3 regions of the Ruegeria sp. HU-ET01832 genome follow, and region 3 is predicted to be linked to each of the others. Evidence: riboswitches for the same ligand, from Rfam matches in the RefSeq annotation. Region 3 holds a riboswitch; each other region holds the start of a gene.
What was found. A riboswitch is a leader RNA that binds a small molecule or an ion and turns the genes downstream of it on or off. The one in region 3 is predicted to bind cobalamin.
Positions count from the first base shown of each region.

Region 1: another riboswitch for cobalamin. It lies ahead of ABWV79_RS03590 (CbtB domain-containing protein); the one in region 3 lies ahead of ABWV79_RS11230 (DUF1636 family protein).
Region 2: another riboswitch for cobalamin. It lies ahead of ABWV79_RS03520 (DUF1636 family protein); the one in region 3 lies ahead of ABWV79_RS11230 (DUF1636 family protein).

Region 1 covers NZ_BAABWL010000001.1:706,668-716,870, forward strand. The annotation lists gene cobJ (precorrin-3B C(17)-methyltransferase) at 1-442, shown strand, start outside; gene ABWV79_RS03555 (cobalt-precorrin-6A reductase) at 415-1,164, opposite strand; gene cbiE (precorrin-6y C5,15-methyltransferase (decarboxylating) subunit CbiE) at 1,163-2,362, shown strand; gene ABWV79_RS03565 (cobalamin biosynthesis protein) at 2,359-2,727, shown strand; gene cobM (precorrin-4 C(11)-methyltransferase) at 2,724-3,518, shown strand; gene ABWV79_RS03575 (cobyrinic acid a,c-diamide synthase CobB) at 3,511-4,839, shown strand; gene cobA (uroporphyrinogen-III C-methyltransferase) at 4,836-5,564, shown strand; gene cobF (precorrin-6A synthase (deacetylating)) at 5,557-6,300, shown strand; cobalamin riboswitch at 6,344-6,548, shown strand; gene ABWV79_RS03590 (CbtB domain-containing protein) at 6,585-6,755, shown strand; gene ABWV79_RS03595 (CbtA family protein) at 6,760-7,458, shown strand; gene ABWV79_RS03600 (hypothetical protein) at 7,524-8,018, shown strand; gene ABWV79_RS03605 (DUF1636 family protein) at 8,015-8,371, opposite strand; gene ABWV79_RS03610 (DUF302 domain-containing protein) at 8,499-8,957, shown strand; gene ABWV79_RS03615 (thiamine pyrophosphate-binding protein) at 9,036-10,203, shown strand, end outside.
Region 2 covers NZ_BAABWL010000001.1:690,752-700,954, forward strand. The annotation lists gene efp (elongation factor P) at 1-266, opposite strand, end outside; gene ABWV79_RS03480 (DUF6280 family protein) at 485-805, shown strand; gene ABWV79_RS03485 (cobalamin biosynthesis protein CobQ) at 880-1,449, opposite strand; gene ABWV79_RS03490 (cobyric acid synthase) at 1,511-2,968, shown strand; gene ABWV79_RS03495 (hypothetical protein) at 2,972-3,691, opposite strand; gene ABWV79_RS03500 (TolC family outer membrane protein) at 3,766-5,184, opposite strand; gene ABWV79_RS03505 (protein-L-isoaspartate O-methyltransferase family protein) at 5,281-5,934, opposite strand; tRNA gene ABWV79_RS03510 (tRNA-Cys) at 6,162-6,235, shown strand; gene ABWV79_RS03515 (NAD(P)-dependent oxidoreductase) at 7,014-8,006, opposite strand; cobalamin riboswitch at 8,118-8,326, shown strand; gene ABWV79_RS03520 (DUF1636 family protein) at 8,412-8,786, shown strand; gene cobW (cobalamin biosynthesis protein CobW) at 8,788-9,843, shown strand; gene cobN (cobaltochelatase subunit CobN) at 9,847-10,203, shown strand, end outside.
Region 3 covers NZ_BAABWL010000003.1:270,204-280,406, forward strand. The annotation lists gene napA (nitrate reductase catalytic subunit NapA) at 1-1,945, opposite strand, end outside; gene ABWV79_RS11205 (chaperone NapD) at 1,942-2,235, opposite strand; gene napF (ferredoxin-type protein NapF) at 2,232-2,747, opposite strand; gene ABWV79_RS11215 (FecCD family ABC transporter permease) at 2,941-3,954, opposite strand; gene ABWV79_RS11220 (ABC transporter substrate-binding protein) at 3,956-4,903, opposite strand; gene ABWV79_RS11225 (ABC transporter ATP-binding protein) at 4,900-5,703, opposite strand; gene ABWV79_RS11230 (DUF1636 family protein) at 5,703-6,059, opposite strand; cobalamin riboswitch at 6,162-6,365, opposite strand; gene ABWV79_RS11235 (helix-turn-helix domain-containing protein) at 6,492-7,139, shown strand; gene ABWV79_RS11240 (class II glutamine amidotransferase) at 7,321-8,214, shown strand; gene ABWV79_RS11245 (GltB/FmdC/FwdC-like GXGXG domain-containing protein) at 8,216-8,899, shown strand; gene ABWV79_RS11250 (FMN-binding glutamate synthase family protein) at 8,911-10,203, shown strand, end outside.

The sequences.
Region 1 (10,203 bases), on a different contig from region 3:
TAATATCCAGATTGACGTGCTGCCGGGGATCACGGCGATGCTGGCGGCCTCGGCCCGTGCGGGCGCGCCAATGGGGCATGATTTCTGCGCCATCAACCTGAGTGACAACCTCAAGCCGTGGTCCTTGATCGAAAAGCGCCTGCGGCTGGCCGCGCAGGCAGATTTCTCGATGGCGTTTTACAATCCGCGCTCGAAGTCCCGCCCCGAGGGCTTTGTAAAGACGCTGGAAATCCTGCGTGAGGAATGCGAGCCCGAACGGCTGATCCTGTTTGCCCGCGCCGTATCCCGTGCCGATGAAGCCATTCGGATTTCAACACTAGCCGAAGCCACGCCCGAGATGGCGGATATGCAGACGGTGGTTATCGTTGGCTCGTCCCGCACCCGCGTGATCGAGCGCGACGGGGCGCCGATCGTCTACACCCCGAGGTTCACCCCGGAATGAGCCAGCCAGTCCAGAACCTGAGCGACGCTCGACAGTTCGACCCGCTGCGGCAGGGCCGGACGGTCGATCATCAGCACTGGCAGACCCAGCGCCCGCGCCGCGTCCAGCTTGGCGCGCGCGCCAAGGCCGCCTGCGTTCTTGGACACGACCAACTGGATCTTATGACGCTGCATCAACGCCTGATCATCGGCCAGAGTGAACGGCCCGCGCGAGACAACCACGTCGCAGTTCGGCGACGGCAGAGTACCCGGTTCATCGACCAGCCTCAGCAAGTAGCGATGCTGAGGCTGTGTGGCGAACTCCTGAAGATGCATCCGGCCCACGGCCAGAAACACCCGCTGCGGCGCACCGGACAGGGCGGCCACCGCGCCGTCGATATCCGGAACGTGCTGCCAATGGTCTCCGTCCTTTTCCACCCACGCCGGGCGGGTCAGCGCGGCCAGCGGCACCCCGCTTTGATGGCAGGCGGCCACCGCGTTGGCGCTCATCTGCGCGGCGAAGGGGTGCGTGGCGTCGATCACATGGGTTACAGTATGGTCGCGCATATAGGCGGCCAGACCGGCAACGCCCCCGAACCCGCCTACGCGCACCGGCAGCGGCTGCGGGCGCGGGTTGCCGACGCGACCGGCATAAGAGTAGGTCGCTGGGATGCCCAACTCGGCCACGGTTTTGGCCAGTGCGTTGGCCTCGGTGGTGCCGCCAAGGATCAGGAGATGTGTCATGCATGAAGCTCCGTGGCTGACCGTTCTGGGCCTGGGTGAGGATGGGCTTGATGGCCTGTCGCCCGCAAGCCGTCAAGTGCTGGATCGCGCTGAAATCATCATGGGTCCGCCGCGCCATCTGTCGCTGATCCCCGAGAGCCCCGCCCAAAGGGTCGAATGGCCGGTGCCCTTTGCCGATGGTCTGCCCGTGCTGACGGGGTTCCGGGGGCAGCCCACTGTAGTGCTTGCCTCGGGCGATCCGTTCTGGTTTGGCGCGGGGTCTGTCATCGCGCGCAATTTCGAGGTCGGGGAGTGGACCGCCCTACCCGGCCAATCGACGTTTTCGCTGGCCGCCGCCCGGCTGGGCTGGCCGTTGGAAGCAACGCTGACCTTTGGCCTGCACGCCGCGCCCCTTACCCGGTTGCGACCACATCTGTCGCCGGGGCTGCGCGCTATCCTGCTGTTGCGCAACGGCGCGGCGGTGGCCGAACTGGCGACCTACCTGACCGAGACCGGTTTTGCTGACACCCGCCTGCATGTGATGGAGGCGCTCGGCGGCCCTCGTGAGCGTTCCCGCAGTGTGTCCCTGACCGAGGCGCTGCTGGGCGGGTTCGATCACCCGGTCTGCGTCGCGCTAGAGGTCGCGGGTGATGGGCACGCACTGCCGAAATCCTCGGGCAAGCCGGATGAGATATTCGAGACCGATGGACAGATCACCAAACGCCCTATCCGCGCCCTGACCCTGTCTGCGCTGGCCCCACAGCGCGGCGAGCATTTGTGGGATATCGGCGGTGGCACCGGCTCGATCAGTATAGAATGGCTGATGTGTGATCCGACACTGACGGCCACCACAATTGAACCTCGCGCAGATCGTGCCGAGCGTATTCGCCGCAATGCGGATGCGCTGGGACAGGATCGGCTGAGTGTAGTCCACGGCACTGCCCCTGTTGACCTGACCGGGCTTGCGTTGCCCGATGTGGTGTTTATCGGCGGCGGATTGAACGCAAACCTTCTGGCATGGTTGCGCGATGCGCTACCTGAAGGCACGCGGTTGGTCGCTAATGCGGTGACGCTGGAAAGCGAAACGTTACTGGCGCAATGGCACGACGCATTAGGCGGCGACCTTCTGCGGATCGAACTGGCTCAGGCTGCGCCTTTGGGCCCCCGACGCGGTTGGAAATCTGCCTATCCGGTGGTGCAGTGGAGCGTCACGCTATGATCGTCGCGGGCCTTGGCTTTTCCTCCGCCGCCACCATGGACAGCCTGCGCGCGGCCTTTACGGCGGCCGCCGCGGACCACCCCGTCAGCGCCTTGGCGACCGTCGCGGACAAGGAAGGTCACGCCGCGCTTGCAGAATTCGCCGCCGAAACCGCCCTGCCCCTGCATTTCATCGCACCCGCCGATTTGGCCGGGCAGCGCACGCTCACTTGCTCGCCCCGCAGCCGCGCCAGTTACGGCGCCGGCAGCGTGGCCGAAGCGTCCGCCCTTGCCGCCGCCGGACTGGGCGCGCGGCTGCTTTCACCCCGACAGATATCAGACGACCGGCTGGCCACCTGCGCCATCGCCATCGGAGGACAGACATGACCGTTCATTTCATCGGCGCCGGACCGGGCGCTGCCGACCTGTTGACCCTGCGCGGGCGCGATATCATCGCGTCCTGTCCCGTGTGCCTTTATGCGGGTTCGCTGGTTCCCGAAGAGATCCTGAGCCACTGCCCCAAGGGGGCCAAGATCATCAACACCGCGCCGATGGATCTGGATCAGATCATGGCCCAGATCGACGCCGCGCATAAGGCCGGTCAAGATGTGGCCCGACTGCATTCAGGCGATTTGTCGGTCTGGTCCGCCATGGGTGAGCAAATCCGCCGGTTGAAAGAAATGGGTATCCCGGTCAGCGTCACCCCCGGCGTTCCCTCTTTCGCTGCGGCTGCCGCAGCCTTGGGCACCGAGCTGACCCTGCCCGGCCTCGCACAATCGGTGGTGCTGACCCGCACGCCGGGCCGCGCGTCTTCGATGCCCGAGGGTGAGACGCTTGAGAACTTCGCCCGCACCGGCGCAACGCTGGCCATTCACCTGTCCATCGGCAATTTGGACAAGGTCATTGCCGACCTGACCCCGGCCTATGGCGCCGATTGCCCGGTGGCCGTGGTCTATCGCGCCAGCTGGCCCGATGAGCGCATCATCCGTGCCACTTTGGACACCCTGAAAGACGTGCTGGACGAAAGCATCGCCCGCACCGCTCTGATCATGGTCGGCCCCGCGCTGGCGGGCGAAGGGTTCGACGAAAGCTGTCTGTATTCCAAGGATTACGACCGCCGCTATCGCCCGCAAAGCGCCGATAGCCCGTGGTCCAGTTGGAGCCCCGAGGATGAATGACGCGATGACTAACCCTCCGGGCCTTTTGATTTCCGCGCCGTCCTCGGGAACGGGCAAGACCACGGTCATGCTGGGCTTGTTACGTGCGCTGGCCGAGGATGGTCTGACCGTTCAGCCTTTTAAAAGCGGACCGGATTATATCGACCCAGCCTTTCACCGGGCGGCGGCGGGGCGGGCCTCGTTCAATCTGGACAGCTGGGCCATGGGTGAGCCTTTGTTGGACGCGATTTCAGCGCAGGCCGAGGGCGCGGATATTGTGGTCACCGAGGGTTCGATGGGGTTGTTCGACGGCGTCGCCAAGCCCGGCGAACTGGGTCATGGGTCCAGTGCGGAAACCGCGTTACGGATGGGCTGGCCGGTGGTGCTGGTGCTGGATGTGGGCGGTCAGGCGCAATCGGCGGCGGCAACGGCTTTGGGGTTCAAGATGTATAACCCCGATCTGCCCTTTGCGGGCGTGATTCTGAACCGCTGCGCCAGCCCTCGGCATGAGCGGTTGACGCGGTTGGGAATGGAATGCGCGGGCCTGCCGGTTCTGGGCGTGCTGCCCCGTCGTGGAGACCTGACCCTGCCCGAGCGGCATCTGGGCCTGATCCAGGCGGTTGAACATCCCGATCTGGAAAGCGCAATTGTGGGCTATGCCGCGTTTCTGCGCGAACATGTCGATGTTGAGGCGATCAAGCGGGCGGCGTCCTCAGGCCCGAATGGGCCATCGTCCGCCGCGCTGCCGCGGCCACCGGCGCAACGGATCGCGCTGGCCCGCGATGCGGCGTTTTCGTTCACCTATCCGCATTTGCTGGAAGGCTGGCGGGCGGCTGGGGCCGAGGTGTTACCGTTCTCGCCATTGGCGAATGAAGCCCCGGCGGCGGATGCAGATCTGGTCTGGTTGCCGGGCGGATATCCCGAGTTGCATGCAGGCATTCTGGCCGCCGCATCCGTCTTTCAGGAAGGGTTGCGAAACCACGCGCAAACCAAGCCCGTGCATGGGGAGTGCGGGGGTTATATGGCGTTGGGACAGGCTCTGATCGATAAAGAGGGTGTCTCGCACCAGATGGCCGGGTTGTTGGGGCTGGTGACGTCCTATGAAAAGCGCAAGTTCAATCTGGGCTATCGCCGCGCCGAACTGCTGGCCCCGATGCCCGGCTTTGCCGTAGGCACAGGCCTGCGGGGGCATGAGTTCCACTATTCCTCGATCATCGAGCAACCTGACGCGCCTTTGGCCCGTGTGTTTGACGCAGAAGGGGCCGAAGGGCCGCAGACCGGATCGGTGCGTGGCAACGTGACCGGCACGTTCTTTCACCTGATCGCGGAGGCCTCAGTATGAGTGGGTTTGTCTCGTTCATTGGCTCAGGCCCCGGCGACCCGGAGCTGTTGACGCTGAAGGCTGTGGACCGGATGCAGAAGGCGGATGCGGTGCTGTTTGATGACCTCAGCAGCGGGCCGATCCTGACCCATGCGCGCGACGATGCCGATCTGGTGGGCGTGGGCAAACGGGCGGGGCGCCCCTCGCCCAAGCAGGACCATGTCAGCCGGTTGCTGGTGGATTACGCCCTGACCGGGCAGCGGGTCGTGCGGTTGAAATCCGGCGATGGCGGCATGTTCGGGCGTCTGGAAGAAGAACTGGTGGCCCTGCGCGCGGCTGGAATCGAATACGAGATCGTACCCGGCATCCCCTCGGCCGTGGCGGCAGCGGCGGCGGCGGGCATCCCGCTGACCCGCAGGCTGACCGCGCGGCGGGTGCAATTTGTCACTGGTCATGATGTCAGCGGCAAACTGCCCAAGGACCTGAACCTGGCCGCTTTGGCCGACCCGGACGCGACCACGGTGGTCTTTATGGGTAAGCGCACCTTCCCCCTGCTGGTTGAGACGCTGCACGCCCATGGCCTGCCGCTGGAGACGCCAGCACTAATGGCCGAATCCGTCTCGACCCCCGAACAAAAGCTGCATCGCAGTACTGTAGGCGTGCTGTCCGAAAAACTGGCGGACGAGATAGGCACCGCCCCGGCGCTGATCCTTTATGGCCCGCTGGCAGAGTTTGACGATGTTTGACCTGACCTTGATCGGCATTGGCACCGGGAACCCTGACCACGTGACCTTTCAGGGCGCGCAGGCGATCCGCTCGGCGGACCTGATCCTGATCCCCCGCAAGGGCGAGAACAAAGCCGATCTGGCCGGACTGCGCGAAAAGATCATCGCGCAGGTGACCGACACACCGCCGCAGATCGCCTATTTCGACATCCCCAAGCGCCGCTCGGAAGACGGGTATCTGCGCGGGGTGGACGAATGGCACGACGCGATTGCGCTGCGCTGGCGCGAGGCGATTACCGCCCATCCCGGCGCACAGCACGTGGCGCTGCTGATCTGGGGCGATCCGTCGCTATACGACAGCTCACTGCGAATCGCGGCGCGGTTGGACCCTCAACCGACGACGCGGGTGATCCCTGGCATCACAGCGCTACAGGCGTTGACGGCGGCCCACGCGATTCCGATCAACGATCTGGGTGCCCCCTACATCGTGACCACGGGGCGGCGGATTCGCGACGAAGGGTGGCCGGACGGTGCATCAAACGTGGCGGTCATGTTGGATGGTGAGTGCTCGTTCCAACATCTTCAGATGGCAGATTATGACATCTGGTGGGGGGCTTATGTGGGCATGACTGAAGAAATCTTGATCAACGGCACTCTGATCGATGTTGCACAGTCGATTCTGGACACCCGAGCGACTGCGCGCGCTGATCATGGGTGGATCATGGATATTTATCTTCTCAAAAAGCGCGTGATCTGACCTAAAACGTCGCAAATGGCGATTGCGCGACAGCAGATGTAACGGCTAAATGAACCTGTCTGGTCCTGTCGGCAATACCGGCAAGCTAAGAGGGAATGTGGTGAGACCGCGCGCGATCGAATCCACAGCCGCCCCCGCGACTGTAAGCGGTGAGCCCTGTTCAACCAGCCACTCCTGAGTTTCAGGGGGAAGGCGAACAGAGGCATCGACCCGCGAGCCAGGAGACCTGCCAGGCACGAATGAAAACACCAACCGTCGGGTGCGACGGTAAAGGAGAACTAAAAATGGCAACTCAAGCAACAACCGCATCGACCTCACGCGTTGGTATCCTGCCGGTTATGTTCGCTGTGGTTCTGGGCCTTGGCGTCATCACGCTGACCGGCCACGTTCAGGCCGCGGCCCTGCATGACGCAGCCCACGATGTGCGCCACGCGACCGGCTTCCCCTGCCACTAAACCCATGTTTAGCCGTATCCTGACCAGCGCGTTGTTCGCTGGTGCTGCAGCGGGGCTGATTGCCGCCTTGCTGCAGTTGGTCTTTGTGCAACCTGTGTTGCTGCACGCGGAACTGTATGAATCAGGCGAATTGGTCCATTTCGGCGGTGACGTCGTAAGTGCTCACCCCGAGCTGCCGGGAATGTTCTCGGACCTGTTCCGCGATGCGCTGAGCGTCATTTTCACGATGCTTATCTATACAGGTTATGCGCTGATGATGATTGCGCTGATGTCCGTGGCTGAGGGCAACGGCCACAAGATTGACGGGCGCACCGGCGTTTTGTGGGGGCTTGCGGGGTTCATTGCCGTACACCTCGCACCCGGATTCTCGCTCGCGCCAGAAGTGCCCGGCGTGGCAGCAGCCGATGTCGCTGCGCGTCAAATCTGGTGGTTTGCGACCGTCGCCGCAGCAGGTGTTGCCATGTGGCTGATTGCTTTTGGCGGCACCCTGATCAGCTATGTGATCGCAGCCGCCCTGCTGTTGGCCCCACATCTGATCGGCGCGCCCGAGCCGGACGTGTTCACCGGCCCCGTTCCGACTGAGATCGGCGCGCTGTTTGCCGCACGCGCCTTTGGCATCGGACTGGTAGCCTGGGTTTTGGTCGGGGCATTCGCCGGATACTTCTGGCGACATGAAAGCCAGCGTGCCGAAGCTGCGGCCTGACCAACACGCCTATAAACACGCCGAGACCAGCTCGGCGTGTTTCTACTACCATCAAGGAACATAAAATGGCACGCTCACTTGCCCTGTTTGCAATCGGCATAGTTTTTGGCAGTGGTGCAGGATTTGTAATTGCGGCTGCAAATGGCGTCACTTTCGACGGCCATGACCATGGCGATCCTGCACATCACAGTCCATCTCACGCCGAGGCAGCCGCACACGATCATTCGACTGCCATCAACCTGCCTGCTGGCGCTGATGCTCCGGGGCTTGAGATCGCTCTTACGCCCGATCCTATGGCGGGCTGGAACCTGCATGTCATGCCGCAGAACTTTCGGTTCTCACCACAAAATGCCTCAAAGACCGATGTCGACGGCGAGGGGCATGCACATGTCTACGTAAATGGAGAGAAACTGGCCCGGCTGTACGGTAACTGGATGCATATCGGCCATCTGCCGCAGGGCGAGGTCGAAGTCTCGGTCTCTCTGAACGCAAACGGCCACAGCCCGCTGATGGTCGACAACATCCCCGTCAGCGCGGCGGTCACACTACAGGTCGACTAAAGCGCCGGGATACGCGCCCGCAAGCACATTCGGAGCCTCCCGCAAGGCCGGGCGTCTTCGATCCAGCCTTTGGGGCTTTCCAGATAGGTCCGGCAGGTCGCCACGATATCATCGGCGTCCGAAGCGACATCGACCCCTGAAAACACATATGACGCCCCGCCATCGGCCTGCAGCGCGATGGCCACGGGTTCAGAGCATCCGCTGAAACAGGCGTGCTGATCGACCGAAACCCTTCCCTCAATCCCCGCGCGAGTCAGAGCGAATTCGACAGCTTTGACCTCAGCCCCGCAATCGCGGGAACCGGCACAGGACGAACATATCAACAGGCGCATCTGATCCAATTCGGACCTCATCGGGTGGCATTTGCCTGTTTCTGGGGGTTTCCGGCCACAGGCGCAATCGGGAAAACGCACAAGATTGTGAATGCGCCCTGTACCGCTTTCTGGCATCACAGTCTCAACCCCGTAACAGGAGGCCCCGATGAAAGCCCTTTGGACTGCGATAACCCTGTTAGCGACCCCTGCTTTGGCAGACGAGCTCCGTTCGGGCTGGGCCAGCTACGCAACCGACAAGACTTATGACGCGTTGGTTGCCGACACCAAGGATGCCATCAAGGCCAATGGTCTGATCGTGGTCACGCAGGCAGGCCCGACCAAGGCCGCTGCATCGCGCGGGATCACCATCCCCGGCAATCGGGTTATCGGCGCCTTCAATAACGACTACGCCGTGCGCGTGCTGGAAACCTCGGTGAACGCGATGATCGAGGCGCCGATCCGCTTTTATGTCACCGAGAATGAGGACGGCACCGCCACCCTGTCTTACAAGACTCCCAGTTTTGTCTTCGCGCCCTACGTTTCTGAGGGCGGAGCCCCCTTACGTGAGATCGCCGAGGAACTAGATGGCAAGTTTCAAGCTGTCGCTGAAACAGCAGTCAAATAGTCACACTGGCGTGATCCGCCTTGCGTCTGGGGCCGTCCTCCGCAATCTGCTGTGAAACAGTTTTTCGGAGCATGACTTATGCAAGACCTCTCGCCCCGCGCAGCGGACCTTCTGGCCCAACGTTTGTACGAGGCCGGATGTCGCCACGCCTTTGGAATGCCCGGTGGTGAGGTTCTGACCCTTGTCGATGCGCTGGAACAGGCCGGAATCACCTTTCATCTGACCAAGCATGAAAACGCCGCCGGTTTCATGGCCGAGGCCGTGCATCACCGCGATGGCGCGCCTGCCATTCTGGTCGCCACCCTTGGCCCCGGTGCGATGAACGGGATCAACGTGGTCGCCAATGCCTTGCAAGACCGGGTGCCGATGATCGTGCTGACCGGCTGCGTCGATGCGGATGAGGCGCTGACCTATACCCATCAGGTGATGGATCACGCGCAGGTCTATCGCTCGATCACCAAAGGGACGTTTACACTGACCGCCAAAGGCGCAGACATTATTGCCGATAAGGCGGTTACGTTGGCCAATCAGCCGCGCCCCGGTCCCGTGCATATCGACGTGCCGATCTCGGTCGCGGATACCCGCGTGTCGGGCGTGAAACCGCGCCGCCGCGCCAAGATTGCCTCTGTATCCCCTGCGGGCGACTGCGTCGAGAAAGCCCGCCGTTGGGTTTCGCAGGCCGAACGGCCCATCGCAATTGTCGGGCTGGATGTTCTCTATGACGACTCGCGCAACGTGGTGCAGGCATTTCTGGAGCATTTCGACATCCCCTTCGTGACGACATACAAGGCCAAGGGCGTAGTCCCCGAGGATCACCCTCTGTGCCTAGGTGGCGCGGGCCTTTCCCCGCTGGCTGACAAACATCTGGTTCCGCTGGTCGAAAAGGCCGATTTGGTGCTGTGTCTGGGCTATGACCCGATCGAAATGCGCCCCGGCTGGCGTGAGATCTGGGACCCAGCGGAAAAGCGCGTGATCGACGTCTCGGCTGTGCCCAATGACCATTACATGCATCAGGCGGGGCTGAATTTGGTGGCACATACCGGCGAGACGCTGGAGGCCATCGCCAAAGGCACCCCGTCGCGCAAGACATGGCTGGGTGGCGAACCCGCGCAAGTCAAAGCCGCTTTGGCGCAGACGTTTCCCACGGATGACGACTGGGGGCCCGCGGCGGTGATCGCCGAAACCCGCGCTGCCCTGCCCGCCAACACGCTGGCGACCGCCGACAGCGGCGCGCATCGTATTTTGC
Region 2 (10,203 bases), on a different contig from region 3:
GTCTCGGAGTCCATGAACACCAGCATCCCGTCGGATTCGTAGAGGAACTGCTGATCCTTCTGTTCCAGCCGCACCCGCTCCACCTTGTCCGCCGAGCGGAACCGTTCGTTCAGTTTCGACCCGTTGCGCAGGTTGCGCAGTTCGACCTGAGCAAAAGCGCCGCCTTTTCCGGGCTTTACGTGATCAACTTTGACAGCGGCCCAAAGACCGTCATTATGCTCAAGCACATTGCCGGGGCGAATTTCGTTCCCATTTATCTTGGGCATGACATAAATCCTTCACAAACGGTTGATGCGTCAGTTGCGCTTCCTATATCTGGCGTGGCAACACGTGGCAAGACAACGAAACCTTGTGTTGCAGGCGCAGCGAGCCATGCAGATGACGCAACGCAACTATGCATATTAGCTGTATCCGAATCACACTTTATCGGTCATAAGGACCGTCACGCCGAAAATGCAAGAGCAAGAACAACAAGGAAGACGAGATGAGAGATTTCGTTGACGGCACCGCCTTTAACAACGAACAAGGCAACCGTGCGCGCAAACTTTTTGCAGCCGTTGTGTTGGCTGCGCTGGATGATGCTATTGCCGATGACAAGAAATATGGCAATGGCCCCGAACAAATTGCCCGCTGGGCACGTTCGCGCGATGGCCGCGAAGTGCTGTCCTGCGCCGGTATCGACCCGAACGAACGGGTTGTGAGCGGCTTAATGGATTTCGTTGGTCGTGGTGTGCGCACCTCGGTTGCACTGTCGCGTGAAGAAAGCGAACGCCGTAACGCTGCTCAGCAGGCCGAAGCCGCCTGACCTAAGCCGCTGTTTCCAAGAAAAAGCGCGCTCGTGCATTGCAGAGCGCGCTTTTCTTTTGGACAGTGGCTATCTCAGAAAAACATCAGCCATTGCCGCGCGACCCATATTTCCGCTCCAAGCAACACCCCAAAGAACATCTTGGTCGAAGCGTCTAACCCGCGCCGCCAGAGTATCACGTAGGATGCCGCACACGCCGTGATCGAGACGGGAACAACCCATTGCGCATGATGCGCACTGTCCCAATAGCTGACCGGGCTATGAAAGACCCAGTTGCTTATCGGCCAAAACTGCGGCCGCCCATCCCCGGCATGCAATACAAAGTCGGTTATCAAATGCAGTAACCCGGCCGAGGCCCCAAGGACCACAGGCCGCGCGCCCACCCACAGCGCCACGACTAAAGCCAACCCCCAAACCAGAAACGAATTGTCGATGGCGAACACTGTTTGCCATGCATCGGAATAGTACAGTCGCCCGAAGACCACTTGCTCGGGGATACCCAGAATGAACAGCGACACACCAGCCATCAGGTAAAGGGACAGATCCGGCAAAACTGATCCGATCAACACCGCGCGCAGAATGCGCCCTTGCGGCGGGCGGGCAAAGACGGCGGCTCCGATCAAAAGATGGGCGGGTGTGTTCATCCGGTCTTTTCCTCTGCCGTCAAATCGGGTCATGTGCCCGTCAGGTTATAGGAGATCAATCATGGTTCGCGCCATCATGATACAAGGTACTGGCAGCAATGTGGGCAAATCGGTTCTAGTGGCCGGCCTGGCACGCGCTTATTCACGGCGCGGGCTTAGGGTGGCTCCGTTCAAGCCGCAGAACATGTCGAACAACGCAGCCGTAACCGAAAACGGAGGTGAGATCGGGCGTGCGCAGGCGCTGCAGGCGTGGGCTGCGAACAGGCCAACTCACACCGACATGAACCCGATCCTGCTGAAGCCCGAGACCGATACAGGTGCTCAAATCATCGTTCAGGGTCAAAGGGCGGGCACGATGAAGGCGGGTGACTACCGCAAGGACAAATCCAAGCTGTTGAGCGCCGCGCTGGAAAGCTTTGACCGTTTGTGCGGTGATGCCGACCTTGTCCTGGTCGAGGGCGCAGGCAGTCCGGCTGAAACCAACCTGCGCAAGGGTGATATTGCCAATATGGGATTTGCTTGCGCTGCAGGCGTACCCGTAGTGCTGGTCGGCGACATTCACCGCGGCGGCGTGATCGCGCAGATCGTGGGCACGCAGGCTGTGCTGGATGCCGGTGACCTTACGATGATCAAGGGCTTTGCAGTGAACCGTTTCAAGGGCGATGTGTCCCTGTTCGACGAGGGGCGCGATGACATCGCCGCACGTACCGGCTGGCCATGCCTGGGCGTCGTGCCGTGGTTCCAAGACGCCTGGAAGCTGCCCGCCGAAGACATGATGGACATCCGCTCTCACACCGGTGGGGCATGCAAAGTTGTAGTCCCGCAACTAGAACGCATGGCAAACTTCGACGATCTGGACCCGCTGTCTGCCGAGCCCGGCGTCACGGTCGAGGTCATTCCAGCTGGTCGCCCCCTACCCGGTGACGCAAACCTCGTGCTTTTGCCCGGCAGCAAATCCACCATCGGTGATTTGACCTATTTCCGCGCACAGGGTTGGGACGTTGACCTTTATGCCCATGTGCGGCGCGGGGGGCATGTGCTGGGTCTGTGCGGCGGCTACCAGATGCTTGGCAAGACCATCTCTGACCCCGAGGGCGTAGATGGGCGACCCGGTACTGTCGAAGGTTTGGGTCTTTTGAATGTTGAGACCGTCATGGTCGGACAGAAAAAAGTGACACTCCGAACGGCGCGCGCCCTACCGGGACACGAGCCGGTAACTGGATACGAAATCCACATGGGTCGCACGGATGGCCCCGATTGCGCGCGCGCCTGGCTCGAGGTTGCAGGCCGCGCCGAAGGTGCCACTGATACAACCGGACGCATCCGCGGCAGCTACCTGCACGGCATATTCGCATCGGATGCGTTCCGCGCGCGGTATTTGTTGGAACTAGGCGTAACTTCCGATCTGTCCTATGAGGACGGTGTCGACAAGACATTGAACGCGTTGGCCGATCATTTGGAACAGAACATGGACTTGGACCGACTGCTTTCGCTGGCCGAAACACCCCGTAGGGCATGAGCGTTAGTCGGGCTTGTGTTCAGCCAGCGCGCGGTAGATTTCGCGCCGCACCAGTTTGCGAACGTTGCGCGTGATCCGCTCACCCAATACGCCCTGCAGTTCTTCGCGAACCACCTGTGCGATCAAGTCCCGGAGCGCGTCTTCATCCAGCGGTGTGCGCTCCGTTTTAACGTCTTGCACCGGGTCAGCCTTCGCCGTCACCTTCGGATCGCGGATGAAAGTGGCTTTGGTTTCCGAGACGAGCGGTGCGTCAGCGGCGTCTGCTTCGTCTTCGTCAGCCTCGGCCTGCCAACTCAACGACTGAGTCAAGGTCCCAGCATAGGCATCTTGGCCTTCACCGTCGGGTTCCCACTGATCCTCTGTCTTGGCGATCGCCGCCTCCAGCGCTTCGATCTTCGAGCTCAGGCTTTCAACAGGATCGTTTACGCGTTCTGTTGGCTCTTCAATGCGTGGCTCGTTTTCTTTCACTGAGTCGGACGCCCGCAGAACCATGGGCTTCACAGAGACCTCGGCCGCATAGCCTGATACCACCGTATCAGACGGAGTTTCCTTATCACCTTGGGATTCGCTTACTCGTAAGGAATCGGTCAGAACCAACCGGCCAGGCTTACGCGCACGAGTGGATTGCATGATATCCGGGATTTTGCGGCCTTCTTCGCTTACCAACCGCTTAATAGAGGACAGGACGTCCTCTACATTCCCGTTTGCGACATTGTCCGACATTCTTGAATACCACTCTTTCCTCAGGATTGAGTGTAGCCAAACACTTTCAACCTCACAACAGATAGTCGCGGCGTTTAATCACGCCGCAATGCTTTGAGGACGCGATCCAGATCCTTGCTCTGCCTGCTAACCTGAGCTGGGGCTTTCTTCACCAGATTGTAATAAAGCGTCGGATCATAAATCTGCACCGCAAGACCCAGGCGTTCAGCGGTAAGCAAGCCTTGCGCTTGCAGCAGCTGATATGCCGCCCGCGACCGTTCAGTGCGCGAAGCAACTTCGTTCAACTGCGCATCCAACAGATCTTGCTGCGCATTAAGCACGTCCAGCGTGGTCCGAGCACCCAATGTTGCTTCTTCGCGGATACCATCAAAGGCAACTTGCGAGGCCCGAACCTGTTCTGTCGAGGCCCGGAGGCTAGCCGCTGCAGCCTGAAAGTTGGCGTAAGATGCCGAAACGCCCTGAGTGATGTCCTTTTGGACGTTTAGCAAGTTGGCGCGGGTTGCATCACGTGTCGCCATAGCGCGGCGGACCTGAGCGGCCAACGCACCGCCAGCGTAAATAGGTTGGTTGAAGTTCAACGCGATCCTTGCATCTTCGAGGTCATCATCATTGTCAAAGCTTTCGGTGATACCCGCATCGGCGTTAAGCGACACGTTCGGACCCAGATTGGCCCTTTGCTGCTGAACCAGCAGATCAAAAGCGCGCACTTCATGCTGCGAGGACAAGATCGCCGGGTGGTTGCGTTGCGCAAAAGCAATGGCCTCAGATTCTGAATTGGGAAGGCTCGGCAAATTGGGCTGACCCGCCGTAGCGCCGGGGGCATTACCAACAGCGTTCACATATTCGGCCTGCGCGGTGCTGAGGTTACCGCGCGCGACCGCCAGTTCTGCCTGTGCACTAGCAAGCTGTGCTTCGGACAGCGCCACGTCAGTACGAGTCACTTCACCAACGTCAAATCGGTCCTGCGACGCACGCAGTTCTTCGGCCGAGACTTCGACATCGTTCAACTGAATTTGGACAGTTTCTTCTTGAAGAACTACATCCAGATAAGCGTTCACAGCCCGGAACAAAACGGCTTGTTCGATATCAATCAGATTTTGACGCGTGGACAGAACGATTTCTTGCGCAGACTGTTTGCCCAGTACCGAAAAACCACCATCATAGATCAATTGGCTCAACGTCAGGCCGGTAAAGAAGTTAGTCGGTTCCTGACGGTTCACAACGTCATCAACAGTCGAGCGAGTGTAGTCTTGACTGATTTGCACGGTCCAGTTGATGATCGGCCGCAAAGCTGCCAGCGCAATCGCAACGTCTTCGTCAGCCGCACGCAGCAAAGCCCGGTTCTGCTCGAGCAACCCGCTCGTATTGTATGCCCCGATGAACGCATCCGTCAGATTATCCGCCCAGGCGAACCGCCCGGGTAAAACACTAAGCGCAATTCCGGCCGTCAGCGCCATCGCCTTGACCAGTTTACCTCCCGCTTTGGAACTCATCACGAAATCCTCTCAAATCAAAAATTACGCTGCCCTGTCGACAGTTTGCGCGTTTGTTTTCAACTAATCAAGGCGGCAGAAAAAACTATCACGGAATTATAGCGAAAATACACTTTCTGTGGAAAATGCTGCCAAAACCGGCGCATTGGCGTTGAACGCATGACGCCAGGTCACACGGCCATTCGACTTATGACCGATCCGAACGGTGCCCAGTGCACCTTCCATGAACACGCACGCAATTCGACCGTGGTCTTTCAACTGATCAATCAGCTTGTCCGGAATCTGCTCGACCCCTCCTTGCACCATGATCACGTCGTATGGCCCATGCTCGGTCGCGCCTTGCTCGAGCGGTCCGACATGGACGATGGCATTGTCGGCGTCTGCATCCATAAGTATGGTCTGAGCCTCTGCTGCCAAGTCTTCGTCGTCTTCCACGGCCACGACCAATTCGGCCATTCGCGCTGCAATTGCTGTCGAATACCCCATGGCCGGAGCAATATCCAACACGGCTTCATCATTAGAAATATTCAACACGTCCAGCATCTTAGCCAGAGTTCTGGGTTCAAGCATACAGCGACCGTTCCCGAGGTCGATCAGCTCCTCGACATAAGCCGCCTCGCGCTGCGAATCCGGGACGAAATTCTCGCGCCGGACGGTAAGCATCGCGTCGATGATAGGAAATTTCGTGACGTCAGAGGGTCGGATTTGCGTGTCAACCATCGTACGGCGACGGGCTGCGAAATCTGTCATTGGATCGCTCGTTCTGTTCCCTAGTGTGCGTGGCTTGTGCCATATCCAGAAGAAACCGGCAACGCCTCAGTGCCTTCAAACTTACGATATCAGGCAATAATTCAGGACAAGAGCACTGCTGTGACAAATAAGCAGACTGAAATTTGCGCCCACCCCTCTGGACGCCCCAGACGAAAGCTGCTAAAACGCCGGTCACACCACGACAAGTATTTGATTTTACTTGAAAAGGCGAGTTGGCGGAGTGGTGACGCAGCGGATTGCAAATCCGTGTACACCGGTTCGATTCCGGTACTCGCCTCCATTTTACTCTAAATCATTGACTTAGCCCTGTGGTGCTCGGGTGTGACACAAAGTGGGACACACCTACAATGAAATTGTCATCCTATCTAACCCTCTCAAGACATGGCGTTTATTACTTCCGGTGGCCAATCCCTCGGTCCATAAAACGAAAGCGAACATCTGTAAGACTATCGCTGAGTCAGCGAATACTACTGGGTTGCCCTATGCAACGCCCACGCCCTCCGGGATGGATAAAAAACCATAAGTGACAATCTGGCTAGCCGAGGGCGCCATTGAACTCAGGGCAACGCTGCGCGGCGTTGGCGTGCGCCTGTTGATGTTAGGCTTACCGCTTTCAAGCGAAAGTCACAAATACGGTCCTTGATCTGACAAAGGACGCTGATGTTCACCAGGACACAGGCGTTTTTGGATGTGCGACTGGAAGAAAAAAGGAACTTGGCGTACATGCTCGCACGACCTTGTGGTCGCGAAATAAGCAGGCGAAATCCTACTGAACGCATAGGCATGAACGAAGCGGGCAGAACCGGATCTACGGAAAACGGGCGGCTCGCGGGAATGCAAGCTCGTAACTTGCGACATGATTGGCACTTAGTATTTGAAGTCTTCGAACAGGTTTTCCTAGGGTTTGTCTATTCACCATACTTGGGTCTATCCGCACACAAATTGACTCTTGCCCCGTTGGTTCAGGTAGTTCAGTGGCCTGACAAAGTGGCAGCGAGCCCAATACTCGCCGCCTCTTTTCCAAGCTGGTCAAAGCGTTTTCGCGCAGTGCAATTGCGTCATTCGGCCCGACGTCCCTGCGGAATAACCTCGTATCCGGACGCTTCCGGCTCGTAGTCTTCCATTTCGGACGGGAAGCCGGGGGCTGTGATATCCAGCCCGGTGGCCTCTTCCAACCGCTTGATAATATTAGGGGACAACTCTCGGTCGCCATAACGGGCGATGCCGTCGTCAAAGATGCGCATCATCACCGGGTTGATCTCGAGCGGCACCCCCGCCCGGTCCGCCACATCCTGAAACAGGCCAATGTCCTTTTTCACCAAATCCATCGTGAACGAAATGTCCCGCGAGCCGTTCAGAATGACTTGGCTTTCGGTTTCATGCACGAAGGATGTCCCAGACGAGATCTTGATTGCCTCATATGTGGTGTTCAGATCCATCCCGGCGGCTTTGGCGGTCACAAGTGCTTCTGCGCAGGTGATCAGGTTGGCGGTGGCGAGGTAATTGGTCAGCACTTTCAACACCGAAGCAGTCCCGAGGTCACCGGTATGCAGAACCCGTCGGCCCATGGTGGTCAGAAAGGGCAGTATGCGCTCGAACGTGGCCCGGTCGCAGCCCGCGAAGATCGAGATATTGCCCGTCGCGGCGCGATGACAGCCACCCGACACAGGACAGTCTACCGCTGCGCCGCCACGTTCGATCACCTGGGCGCCCAATCGCTTGACTTCGGCTTCATCAGTGGTGGACATCTCCATCCAGATTTTGCCGGGGCTGACCTCAGGCAGCATCTCCTGCATCACCGCGTCCGAAGCGGCAGGTGATGGCAGGCAGGTAATAACCGCGTCGCAATCGCGCATCAGCTGGGCCGGGCTTTCGGCGGCCTTGGCCCCCTGTGACACGAAACCGTCGACGAGGTCAGAGTTCAAATCATGTACCGTCAGTTCGATCCCGTTGCGCAGCAAAGACCCTGACAGTTTGCCGCCCACATTGCCCAAGCCGATAAAGCCCACCTTCATGCGATACACCTCCCTTTTTGGCGCCGTTTTGTTCATGGCAGCATGCCGCCCCACCCAAAGTCATGCCGCCCAGCGACGCTGTCAGGTCGCTTTTAACCCGAGGTGCGAAAGATGTTTGCGACTCGCTTGACAAGGGCCTGCCCGGTGCCGCATGTCCGATCCGTTGGTGTCCATCTGCAGATGGATGAAAAGGGAATGCGTCAGCGGGTCATCCGTCAAACGCAGCCGCCCCCGCGACCGTGACCGGAGAGGGTGCCCAAGCCACTGGCCAGCAAGGCCGGGAAGGCGGGTCATCCGACAGGGCAACCGCCCTGAAATCCGCAAGCCGGGAGACCTGCCAGCACCCGCGATTGAAACCGGACGGGGTGTTCCGGTGCCGGGTCACGCACGACCCGCATGAAACCCCGTCCCCCACGATGAGGATTTAGGGGGATGAGAGACATGACCGAAACCGCTCCGGTCGAGCTGCTGGTTTGCACCACCTGCCGCCGCGGCCTACCCATTGAAGATGACGCCCAACGCCCCGGCACGTTGCTGCACAAGGCGTTGGAACAGGCTGAACTGCCCGAGGGCGTGGCGCTGAAGGCCGTTGAATGCCTGTCGAATTGCGATCAGGGCTGTTCCATCGTGCTGCGCGGCGGGCCGGAACGCTGGACCTTTGTTTATGAGAACCTGAACGAAGTCGATCATGTCGACGTGATCGTAGACGGTGCCACCAAGTATCTGGCCACCGAAGACGGTCTGGTCAAATGGCGCGAGCGCCCCGAACATTTCCGCAAAAACTGCGCCTCGCGCATTCCCCCGATTGGAGCCTGACATGTCCACTTTGGACAAACTCCCCGTTACTGTGATCACCGGCTTTCTGGGTTCGGGCAAGACCACGCTGGTGCGACACCTGATGCAGAACCCGCAGGGCAAGCGTCTGGCCGTTGTGGTCAACGAGTTTGGCGATGTCGGCGTGGACGGCGATATCCTGAAATCCTGCGCCATCCCCGATTGCCCGGCAGAGAACATCATGGAACTGGCAAACGGCTGCATTTGCTGCACCGTGGCCGATGATTTCATCCCCACGATCGAGGCGCTGATGGCGCTGGAGCCGCGCCCCGAGCATATCCTGATCGAAACATCTGGTTTGGCGCTGCCGAAACCGCTGCTGAAAGCGTTCGACTGGCCCGATATTCGGTCGAAAATCACCGTGGACGGCGTGATCGCGCTGGCCGATGCCGAGGCGGTCGCCGCCGGCCGGTTCGCGCCGAATGTCGAGGCAGTGGATGCCCAGCGCATGGCCGACGATTCCATCGACCATGAAACGCCTCTGTCCGAGGTGTTCGAGGATCAGATCTCCTGCGCCGACATCATCCTGCTGACCAAGCCTGATCTGGCCGGCCCCGAAGGTGTCGCCAAAGCCAAAGAGATCATCGCCGCAGAGGCCCCGCGCCCTCTGCCGGTCGTCGAAGTGGCCGAAGGCGTTGTGGACGTGCGCGTCGTGCTGGGTCTTGAGGCTGCCGCTGAGGATGACATGGAGGCGCGGCCCAGCCATCACGATGGCCACCATGATCACGAGCACGATGATTTCGAAAGCATCATCGTCGAGCTGCCGGAACAGACCGACCCGGCCGATCTGGTAGCGAAAATCGAACGTCTTGCCAAAGAACTGAACATCCTGCGCGTCAAAGGCTATGCCGCTGTTCAGGGCAAGCCAATGCGCCTTCTGGTTCAGGCTGTGGGCGCGCGCGTGCGTCATCAGTACGACCGTCCGTGGCAGCCCGGCGAAGAGCGCCGTTCGCGTCTGGTGGTGATTGCCGAGCATGACGACATCAAAGAGGCCGAAATTCGCGACATCCTCGTGGGCGTCACCGAGGCTGCCGAGTAAACCATGCACGTCGTCTTCCGCGAAAGCCACGGGTTAGAGGAATCCGAAACCCCAACCGATCTGGGCCAGAGCCCGGCGGATTTGGTGGTGCTGTCGTTCTCGGACAGCGACCTTGGTGCTTTCGCGGCAGGCTGGCATCGTGGCGGCGGACCCGAGGGTCGGATGCCGACCTTGCGGCTGGCCAATCTGACGGCGCTGAAACATCCCCTCTCGGTGGATACCTATGTCGAGCAGACGTTGGAGGGCGCCAAGGGCATCCTGATCCGACTGATCGGCGGGGTGCCCTATTGGTCCTACGGACTGCAGCAGGTTCTATCGCTTGCGCAGACCAAAGGGATTGCTGTGGCCGTGCTGCCGGCG
Region 3 (10,203 bases):
AGGGGGCAAGGTCATGTCCGTGGCCGCGTCCGAACCCTGCATATTCCTCGAACAGGCCTTTTTGGACGTAGAACCCGAAATGTTCGGATTCGTCATTGTCGAACCCTTCGGCAGTTTCTGACAGCGGGTATTGATCGACATTGCCGTTTTCGAACAGAACCTGGAACATGGTCTTGCCGCGATGTTCCGGCATCTTGGCCAGCAGCTCTTCGCCCCAAACTTCTTCTACGGTGAAGCGCTTCGAGAATTCCATCAGCTGCCAAAGGTCGGACTTAGCCTCGCCCGGCGCTTTAACCTGTTGATGCCAGAACTGAGTGCGGCGCTCGGCGTTGCCATATGCGCCTTCTTTCTCGACCCACATAGCCGTTGGCAGGATCAGGTCAGCTGAAACTGCGGTGACGGTTGGATAGGGATCTGAAACTGTGATGAAGTTTTCAGGATTGCGATAACCGGGGTACCCTTCCTCATTGATATTCGGGGCGGCTTGCATGTTGTTGTTGCATTGAACCCAATATGCATTCAGCACACCGTCTTTCAGCATTCGGTGTTGCAAAACAGCGTGGAAGCCCGGTTTGGGCGGGATTGTACCTTCGGGAATTTTCCATGCGGTTTCACAAATCTCGCGGTGCTCGTCATTCGCGACAACCATGTCCGCGGGCAGGCGGTGGGCAAATGTGCCAACCTCTCGGGCGGTGCCGCAGGCAGATGGTTGGCCGGTGAGCGAGAAGGGCGAGTTGCCGGGTTCGGAAATCTTGCCAACCAAAAGGTGGACGTTATACATCAGCGAGTTCACCCACGAACCGCGCGTATGCTGGTTGAAACCCATGGTCCAAAGGCTCATGACTTTCCGGTTTGGATCCGCATATTGTTTCGCAAGTTTCTCAAGCTTGTCAGCGGGAACACCCGAGAGTTCAGATACATATTCCAAAGTGTATGGCTCAACAGCTTTGGCATATTCTTCGAAGCTGATGGGTTCCATTTTGCCCGAGTTCGGGTTTTCCGCGTCTTGCTGAAGTTGGTTTTCGTCGCGCAGGCCGTAACCGATATCGGTTGCCGTCTTGGTGATGTTTACGTGCTTTTTGACGAAGTCTTCGTTCACCGCACCATTCTGAATGATGTAGTTGGCGATATAGTTCAGGATCGCCAAATCGGTCTGTGGGTTGAACACGATGCCATTGTCCGCCAATTCGAAAGAACGATGTTCAAATGTTGACAGGACATGAACTTCGCAGCCCGGTTTGGTCAGACGCGTGTCTGTCAGGCGCGACCACAGGATGGGGTGCATTTCGGCCATATTGGAACCCCACAGAACGAATGTATCTGCGTGCTCGAAATCGTCATAGCAGCCCATCGGCTCATCTATGCCAAAGGTCCGCATGAACCCAACAACAGCCGAAGCCATACAATGGCGCGCGTTGGGGTCGATATTATTCGAGCGGAAGCCAGCTTTCATCAGTTTGGCGGCGGCATAGCCTTCCCAGACCGTCCACTGACCCGAGCCGAACATGCCCACGCTGGTCGGGCCTTTCTTGGCCAGCGCCTCTTTCCACTTGGCGGCCATGACATCAAAGGCTTCGTCCCAGCTGACCGGTTCGAACTCGCCATTCTTGTCGTATTCACCATTGGTTTTGCGCAGCAACGGAGTGGTCAGGCGGTCTTTGCCATACATGATCTTGGACAGGAAATAGCCCTTGATACAGTTCAGGCCGCGGTTCACCGGCGCGTCCGGGTCGCCCTGAGTGGCCACAACGCGGCCTTCCTTGGTGCCAACCAGAACGGAACAGCCCGTTCCGCAGAACCGGCACGCGGCTTTGTCCCAGCGGATATCCGGCGTTGCCGCCTGAGCGTCGGCTGCGCCTGTGGCCAGCGGAATACCGGCGGCCGAGGCTGTGGCTGTGGCCGCAGTGGCCTTGAGGAATGTCCGGCGTGATTCAGAATGTGTCATAGCGTGAGCCTCCGGCTGGTGGTTTGGCTTGGGGCATCGGGACGCGGGCGGGTCTCTGCGAGGTCCTCGAAATGGTGATAGGTCAACGTCAGAGACACGACCCCTGGGATCTGGTGCAGATCCATGATGGTCTCGGACGCAAGGCGTTCAGGGGTATCTTCGACAACGACGACGAAACGGCCGTCTTCGGTCTGGGCGTGGAGTTCGACGCCCGGAGTTGCGGCCATGGATTGCGCCGCATTGGCAGCATAGTCCGGCGCGACATGGGCAAGGCAACCGCAGATGTTCATTGTATCGCTTCCATTTGAGGTTGAGGGTTATGCTTCAGTGTAAGTGCGTCAGCAGGACAAAGCGCCTCGCACAATCCGCATCCATTGCACGCGTCAACATTCAAAGCGGGTTCCGCGCGCCCTTGGGTTTGGAGCGAAAATCGGATTGCGTTCTGCTCGCAATTGTCCTGACAGATGCGACAGCTGACGCCGTTCATGGATAGGCATGCTTGCTTTTCAAGCGACGCGCGCCATCGCCACAGGGCCAATCGGCTGATATCAAGCGCCGGTGTTGGGCAGGCTTCGGCGCACGCGCCGCAAAACGTGCAGGGATTTTCGGTTGGAGTGAACGCGGGAAATCCATCTGCCGCGATTGAAAGAACGCCTTCGGGGCAAGCCACGACGCAGTCTCGGCATTTTGTGCATTGATCATAAAAGACCTGGCCGACCGATCCCGGAGGCCGGGCTATTTTGCCGTCCTCTTCTTGAAATCGGGCGCGCAGGAAAGCGCGACGGGTCGTCACTTGGTCCATTTTAGACCTGGCTCTCGTCGTTTCTTTTGTTTGCTAATTTCCGCTTAGCGTTTTTGCACCGAGCCGGTTTTGATTTAGATCATTTTTTGGGCACTCTTAAGGTTGATCTAGGATATATTTTTAAATGAATGTCGGAATTTGACGGGTGACCACAGTTTGCAGCCCAAGAATGAGTGAACAGGCTCGGTGTGACCTACCGTTTCGCGTTTGCAGTTCTCAGCAACAAAATGAACACGAAAACGGACCCTAACGAGGTGGTCACTATGCCGACCGGCAGTTCTTGCGGGGCCAGCAGCAGTCTGCTGAGGATATCGGACCCGGTCAGCAGAACAGCGCCGACCACCGCGGCCGCAGGGATTAAGTGGGTGTGCAGTGGTCCGGCAATTCCGCGCGCGATATGCGGAACCATCAGCCCGACGAACCCGATCACCCCGGCGACCGAAACGAATACAGCCGTAGCCAGAGCGGCAACAAAGAACATCTTGAACCGCAGCGACTGGACCGGGACACCCAGTGTCGACGCCGTCATGTCACCGGTCAACAAGGCGTCCAGCCAACGGCTGCGATATAGTGAATAGACCAGAATTAGGACCAAACCCGCGCATACGAGCGGAAAGGTTTCCCAACGCGCCAGACCCAATCCGCCCAGCATCCAGAAGATGACAGAATGCGCAGCACGGTTGTCACCTGCGAAAATCAGGTAATTAGTCAACGCCGAGAACAGAAACGACACGGCAAGCCCAGCCAGGATTAGCTTTTCCGGTGCACTGGTTCGCAGCCCGTGGACAAGAGCCAGCACAATGCCCGAGGCCACCAGACCCCCACAAAATGCTGCTATCGGCAAAGTCCAGAACCCCAGTATGTCACCAGTCACCGTAATGACGAACACTGCCCCCGCCGCCGCACCGGAGGAAAGACCGAACAGGAACGGGTCGGCCAGATCGTTTCGCGTAGTCGTTTGCAGCACGACTCCAACAACTCCAAGGCCAGCGCCGATCACGGCGGCAAAAAGCGCGCGGGGCAGGCGCAGGTCGAAGACGATTCGGTTAAGGGGTGACATGTCTCCCTCGACCAAACCAGCGCCGAGCAGAATAGCTAAGACCGTATCGGACAGAGGAATGGATGTGGTTCCGTAGATTGTCGAAACCAGAAGTAGGGCGGCCAGAATGGCCACCCCCATCAAAAGTGTCAGCCCCAGACGGCCCAAATCAGTTCAGACCCGTGCGCATGGCTGCTGCCAATTTTGCGATGGCCTGAATGTTTGCCGGCCCAGGGGTCAATTCTTCGTACCGCAAACCGATCCAGCGCTCGTTTTTGACCGCGTCGGTTTGTGACATCACAGGATGTTCTTGCAGAAACCTGAACGTATCCGCCGCTCCGTTTCCGGTTTGATAATCCAACAGCACTAGAAATTCAGGGTTCGCGGCTGCCACGGTTTCCCATGACGTGCGACCCCAGCTTGTGTCCATATCACGGGTAACGTTGAGACCACCCGCCGCTGCTATCATTGCGTTGGGGATTGCGTATTTCCCAGCAGTGAACGGAGCGTCCGCCGGGCCATCCAACAGAAACACTCGAGGTTTCGGTAAGTCTGCGGTTTGTGCCTCGATTGCGGTTAGTTCATCCTTCCAACCAGATACAAGCGCTTCGGCCTTGTCTTCGACATGCATGACTTTGCCCAGTCGCAGAATGTCGTCAAACAAAAGGTCCATGCTGGCCTCGGGGCGGTCTTTATGCAAATGAACGCAGCTTTCAGTCAGGATCATGGTTGTGATCCCGAACGGGGCAAGCGTTTCTGGCGTTACATCCCCACCGGGGCGCATTCCATAGTACCAGCCGGCGAAGAACAGATCGGGTTCAACCGCGACAATATTTTCCACCGATGGATATTTCGGTGCCAGTTCGGGGATATCTCCACGTAGCGTGTCGAATTCAGGACTGGTTTTGTACCAGCCGGTGATGCCCGTGAGGCCGACGATTTTGTCTTGCAGATCCAGCGCAAAGGCCATGTCGGTCATGTTCATGTCATGTACGACCAACCGTTCGGGCTGGGTTTCAAACACCAGCGGTTCACCACAATTGTCTACGGTCACTTCATGCGCAGCAACACCGCCCGCCATGGCCATAACCAGAGCCACGGACAAGATATGTTTCATTTTGGAAATCTCCTGGAGGGTTGGGAAACAGTGGTTTTTCGTATGTCCAGCGCAGGGATCATCCGACCGTCGTGCTGAAAGAACAAGTAGTCGACGCCGAACGTGTCGCGCACATGTTGAGTCGTCAGGACCTCCGAAACAGGGCCAAAGCCGGTCAGCCGGGTAGATTTCATTAATGCGACATGGGTGGCGAATTCGGGGATCATGACAATGTCATGGACAATCATTATGACGGTTATCCCCAGTCCAGCGACCAGCGACAGCATCCGCCCTTTGGCGTCGGGATCCAAATGGTTCGTCGGTTCGTCCAAAAACAGAAGAGTAGGGTTCTGCGCCAGCGCACGCGCGATATGGGCGCGCTGACGTTCGCCACCCGACAACACTGCCATGCGCTTGTCGGCAAGCTCCATAAGGCCGGTCAGGTCCAGAATTCGCGTCAAGTCGTTTGCGTGATCTTCAGAGGAGCGGTCCGAGCGAATTGGAATTTGCCCAAGTGCCACATAGTCACGCAGATGCAACCGCCCATCGGGATATTCCTGCTGACTAACGACGGCAATTTTTCGGGCGCGCTCCGTCGCTGACAATGTTTTCAAGCTCTGCTCTTGCACCAGAACGTCGCCTTCAGACAGAGCTTCAGCGCCACATAGTAAGTTCAGCAGAGTGGTTTTGCCAGCGCCATTCGGACCGGCAATGGCCAGAACCGACCCCTCTTCCAGATCGAACGAGATGTCCTGCAACAGAACGTCACCGTGAAAAGAATAGTAGGCTACACCACGCGCCTGCAGGAAGGGTCTGCTCATCATCGAGCTTCTCGAACAGCCAACGCCGGCATGCGCGCCAATGTCTTAGTTATCAGAGGCGCAGGCCTGTCTGTGGCCTTTGTCCAACCAGTTGCGCTGCCCAGGTATTGCGCGGCGAATTGGGCAAGAGCATTCAGCTCCTGCTCGCTGCCGATATCACCAAACAGGTATTGGGCTTTTCCCAGGGCCTGAAATCCGACAGTGACCGGGTGATCGCATCCAGCCATACAATCTACTGTGCGCACTGCGAAACCCGCAGGCAATTCAGGGCACAAGGCATCCGCAATGTGCTGCGCTGCCTCCAGACCCTGACAGGTCGCGCAGATCAGAACGAAATGATCAGTGGTCTCGACCATCAAGCGCCTGTTCCACGGCCGCTGGGGCCGTACTGAAACGCGGTCGCGCATAAAGGCGTAAGAGGTACCATCAAGCCTCCTTCCAGGACGCCCCGCCCCGGGTTGGTTTCGGTTGCGATGGCAGGTCTCCTGACTTGCGAGTCGAGGCTTGGCCACCCTTCCCGACATTATTCATGTCAGTGGGATATTGGCTTCGCTCACCGCCTACAGTTGCGGGGGCAGTTACGGACTTGGCACTTAAACCTCACCGTATTCCCTTTTCACCGCAGGAGCATGCCCCAGGGAACCATCAAATGCGTCACTGCCCGAGATCAGATCGCCGGTCAACACAAATCACCGGAGGTTGCGCAGGAATGTAGTTTTGAAAATATGTTTCCTTTCAGGAAAATTGCAGGCGATAACGACGAAGCGAAAGACGTTAAGGATAGGTTGGTGAAAGCATCAAACGATAGGTCCAAACCTCAGTTTTCTCAGGATCCCCACAAGGTCAGGGACCCCGGTGAAAAGAATCTCGAAACGGCGATCGGTCGGGAAATCCGCGCGTTGAGGTTGCAGCAGGGTGTAACAATTGCGGAATTGTCGAGGCTGACCGGGTTATCCATCAGTATGCTGTCAAAAATCGAAAACGGATACACATCGCCTTCATTGACGACGCTGCAATCGTTGGCCAATGCCCTAAGCACACCGATTACTGCATTTTTCCGCAGATACGAAGAAACCCGAAACGCAACCCACACCAAAGCAGGGGAAGGCATTGAAACCGAGAGGGCCGGGACACGCGCAGGCCATCAATACAGCCTTTTGGGTCATATGGGGTCTAATGCCAGCGGTGTTGTGGTCGAACCCTATCTGATCACGCTGACGGAAGAGTCCGACACTTTCCCGACGTTCCAGCATGACGGGATTGAAATGCTCTACATGCTTGAAGGCGAAGTCGATTACAGACACGGCGATCAAATCTATCTGCTGGAGCCGGGTGATACGTTGTTCTTTGATGCGGACGCACCGCATGGACCCGAGGTGCTGCGCAAACTGCCAGCCCGTTACCTGTCGATCATCTCATATCCGCAGACGCGTTAGTCACGATTCGGCGATTGATAACCCGCTGCTGAGGTTTTGCGGGGTTGCTCTCCGTGATTTTTGAATGCGGGGGAAATAGATAGCCGAAAATATTCCCCCTATGAATATTAATTTCCCTTTGTTGATAATCTGAAGTTCAGGTGTTAGCGTCTGCCCAACTCAACACAGGAGAAGCTGACACATGTGTGGAATTGTCGGCCTTTTTTTGAAGGACAAAACGCTCGAGCCTCAATTGGGCGCGATGCTGACAGATATGCTGATCACAATGACGGATCGCGGCCCGGACAGCGCCGGGATCGCGATTTATGGACCTGTCGGAGATCAGGCAAAGCTCACCGTGCAATCCGACAATCCGGATGCGGATTTTCAGACTCTGGCCGAAGATTTGGCCGACGTCTTGACCAGCCCCGTCAGCTTGGGCCGCAATGACACTCATGCGGTTCTGAGCGTGGCCAACGACAAAGTCAGCGCTGCGCGGCAGGCCCTGAGGGAATTGCGCCCTGGCCTACGGATCATGTCCGATGGCGATGCGATCGAAATTTACAAAGAAGTTGGATTGCCTCGAGAGGTGGCGGAGCGATTCCAATTGACCTCGATGTCCGGCAGCCACGGGATTGGCCATACACGCATGGCGACTGAATCCGCCGTCACCACAGAAGGGGCGCATCCGTTCAACACCGGCGCGGATCAGTGCTTGGTGCACAACGGATCGCTGTCCAACCACAATGCGCTGCGCCGCAAACTGATGCGTGAAGGCGTGCGCATCGAATCCATGAACGATACCGAGGTTGGCGCGGCCTATCTGACGTGGAGGATGCAAAATGGGGCCACTTTGGGCGAGGCGCTGGAAAGCAGCCTTGAGGATCTCGACGGGTTCTTTACCTTTGTGGTCGGCACCAAGGATGGGTTCGGCGTGGTTCGCGACCCCATCGCCTGCAAACCGGCGGTGATGGCCGAGACCGATCAGTACGTGGCCTTTGGCAGCGAATACCGCGCCTTGGTCAACCTGCCGGGGATCGAGGATGCCCGCGTCTGGGAACCCGAACCCGCAACCGTCTATTTCTGGAGCCGCTAAAATGCAGAGCTATGATGTTGCCGAACAGGGCCTGCGCGGGCTGAACGCCGCCCTTCAGGCCCAAAGCACCGAGACGAACCAGACCCAGTGGCAGGTTCAGAACCCCAAGGGCAGTCACGCCATCGCTGTTGGTTTGGACGCTCCGATTGAGGTCACGGTCAAAGGCTCGACCGGGTACTACTGTGCGGGGATGAACCAGCAGGCGACCGTTCGGGTCGAAGGCTCGGTCGGGCCGGGCGTGGCCGAGAACATGATGTCGGGCACAGTGATCGTTGAAGGCGACGCCAGTCAATATGCCGGGGCCACGGGCCATGGCGGGTTGTTGGTGATCAAGGGCAATGCCAGCTCGCGCTGCGGAATTTCCATGAAGGGGATCAGCATCGTGGTGCATGGCAATATCGGCCATATGTCCGCCTTCATGGCGCAGGCGGGGACGCTGGTGGTCTGCGGCGATGCGGGTGACGCGCTGGGGGACTCATTGTACGAGGCGCGGCTATTCGTGCGCGGCTCGGTCAAAAGTCTGGGCGCGGATTGCATCGAAAAAGAGATGCGCCCCGAACATCTGACCCTACTGTCCGACCTGCTGGACCGCGCAGGCGCGGATGCCAAGCCCGAAGAGTTCAAACGCTATGGCTCGGCCCGCCAGCTGTATAATTTCGATGTCGACAACGCGGCAGAATACTGAGGAAGACCGTTATGGACGATCACACACCACGCACGATGCCGATACAGTCTGAAACGTTTTCAAACCCGGTCAACGCGGAAATCCGGCGGGCGGCGGCAACGGGCATCTATGACATTCGCGGTGGCGGCGCGAAACGCAAGGTGCCGCATTTCGACGATCTGCTGTTTCTGGGGGCCTCGGTCAGCCGCTATCCGCTGGAAGGCTATCGCGAACGCTGTGACACCTCAGTCACGCTGGGCACGCGATTTGCCAAGAACCCGATACAGCTGGATATTCCGATCACCATCGCAGGCATGAGTTTCGGCGCGTTGTCCGGCCCCGCGAAAGAGGCGCTGGGTCGCGGAGCGTCCGCTGCGGGCACGTCGACCACCACCGGTGACGGCGGTATGACACCCGAGGAACGCGGTCATTCCTCGAAACTGGTCTATCAGTATCTGCCTTCGCGCTATGGCATGAACCCCGACGATTTGCGCAAGGCCGATGCGATTGAGATCGTGGTGGGGCAGGGCGCCAAACCCGGCGGCGGCGGGATGCTGCTAGGCCAAAAGATCAGCGACCGCGTGGCCGAGATGCGGACCCTGCCCAAAGGGATCGACCAGCGCTCGGCATGTCGGCACCCGGATTGGACGGGCCCGGATGACCTTGAGATCAAAATCCTCGAACTGCGCGAAATCACGGGCTGGAAGGTGCCGATCTACGTGAAGGTCGGCGCGACGCGACCCTATTACGACACGGCGCTGGCGGTGAAAGCCGGGGCTGATGTGGTGGTGATGGACGGGATGCAGGGCGGCACTGCGGCCACGCAGGACGTGTTCATCGAACATGTGGGTATCCCGACGCTGGCCTGTATCCGCCCCGCCGTGCAGGCATTGCAAGATCTGGGTGTGCATCGCGAGGTGCAACTGGTGATCTCGGGCGGTATTCGCAACGGTGCTGACGTGGCCAAGGCAATGGCGCTGGGTGCAGATGCGGTGGCCATCGGCACGGCGGCTTTGATCGCCTTGGGCGACAATGATCCGAAATGGGAGGCCGAGTATCAAAAGCTGGGCACCACAACCGGGGCCTATGACGACTGGCATGAAGGCCGCGATCCGGCCGGCATCACCACGCAAGACCCGGAGCTGGCGGCGCGCCTTGACCCGGTTGAGGCCGGGCGGCGTCTGCGCAATTACCTCAAGGTCATGACACTTGAGGCGCAGACCATCGCGCGCGCCTGCGGCCACAACGATCTGCACAATCTGGAGCCCGAAGACCTGTGCGCCCTGACGATGGAGGCTGCCGCCATGGCGCGCGTGCCTCTGGCG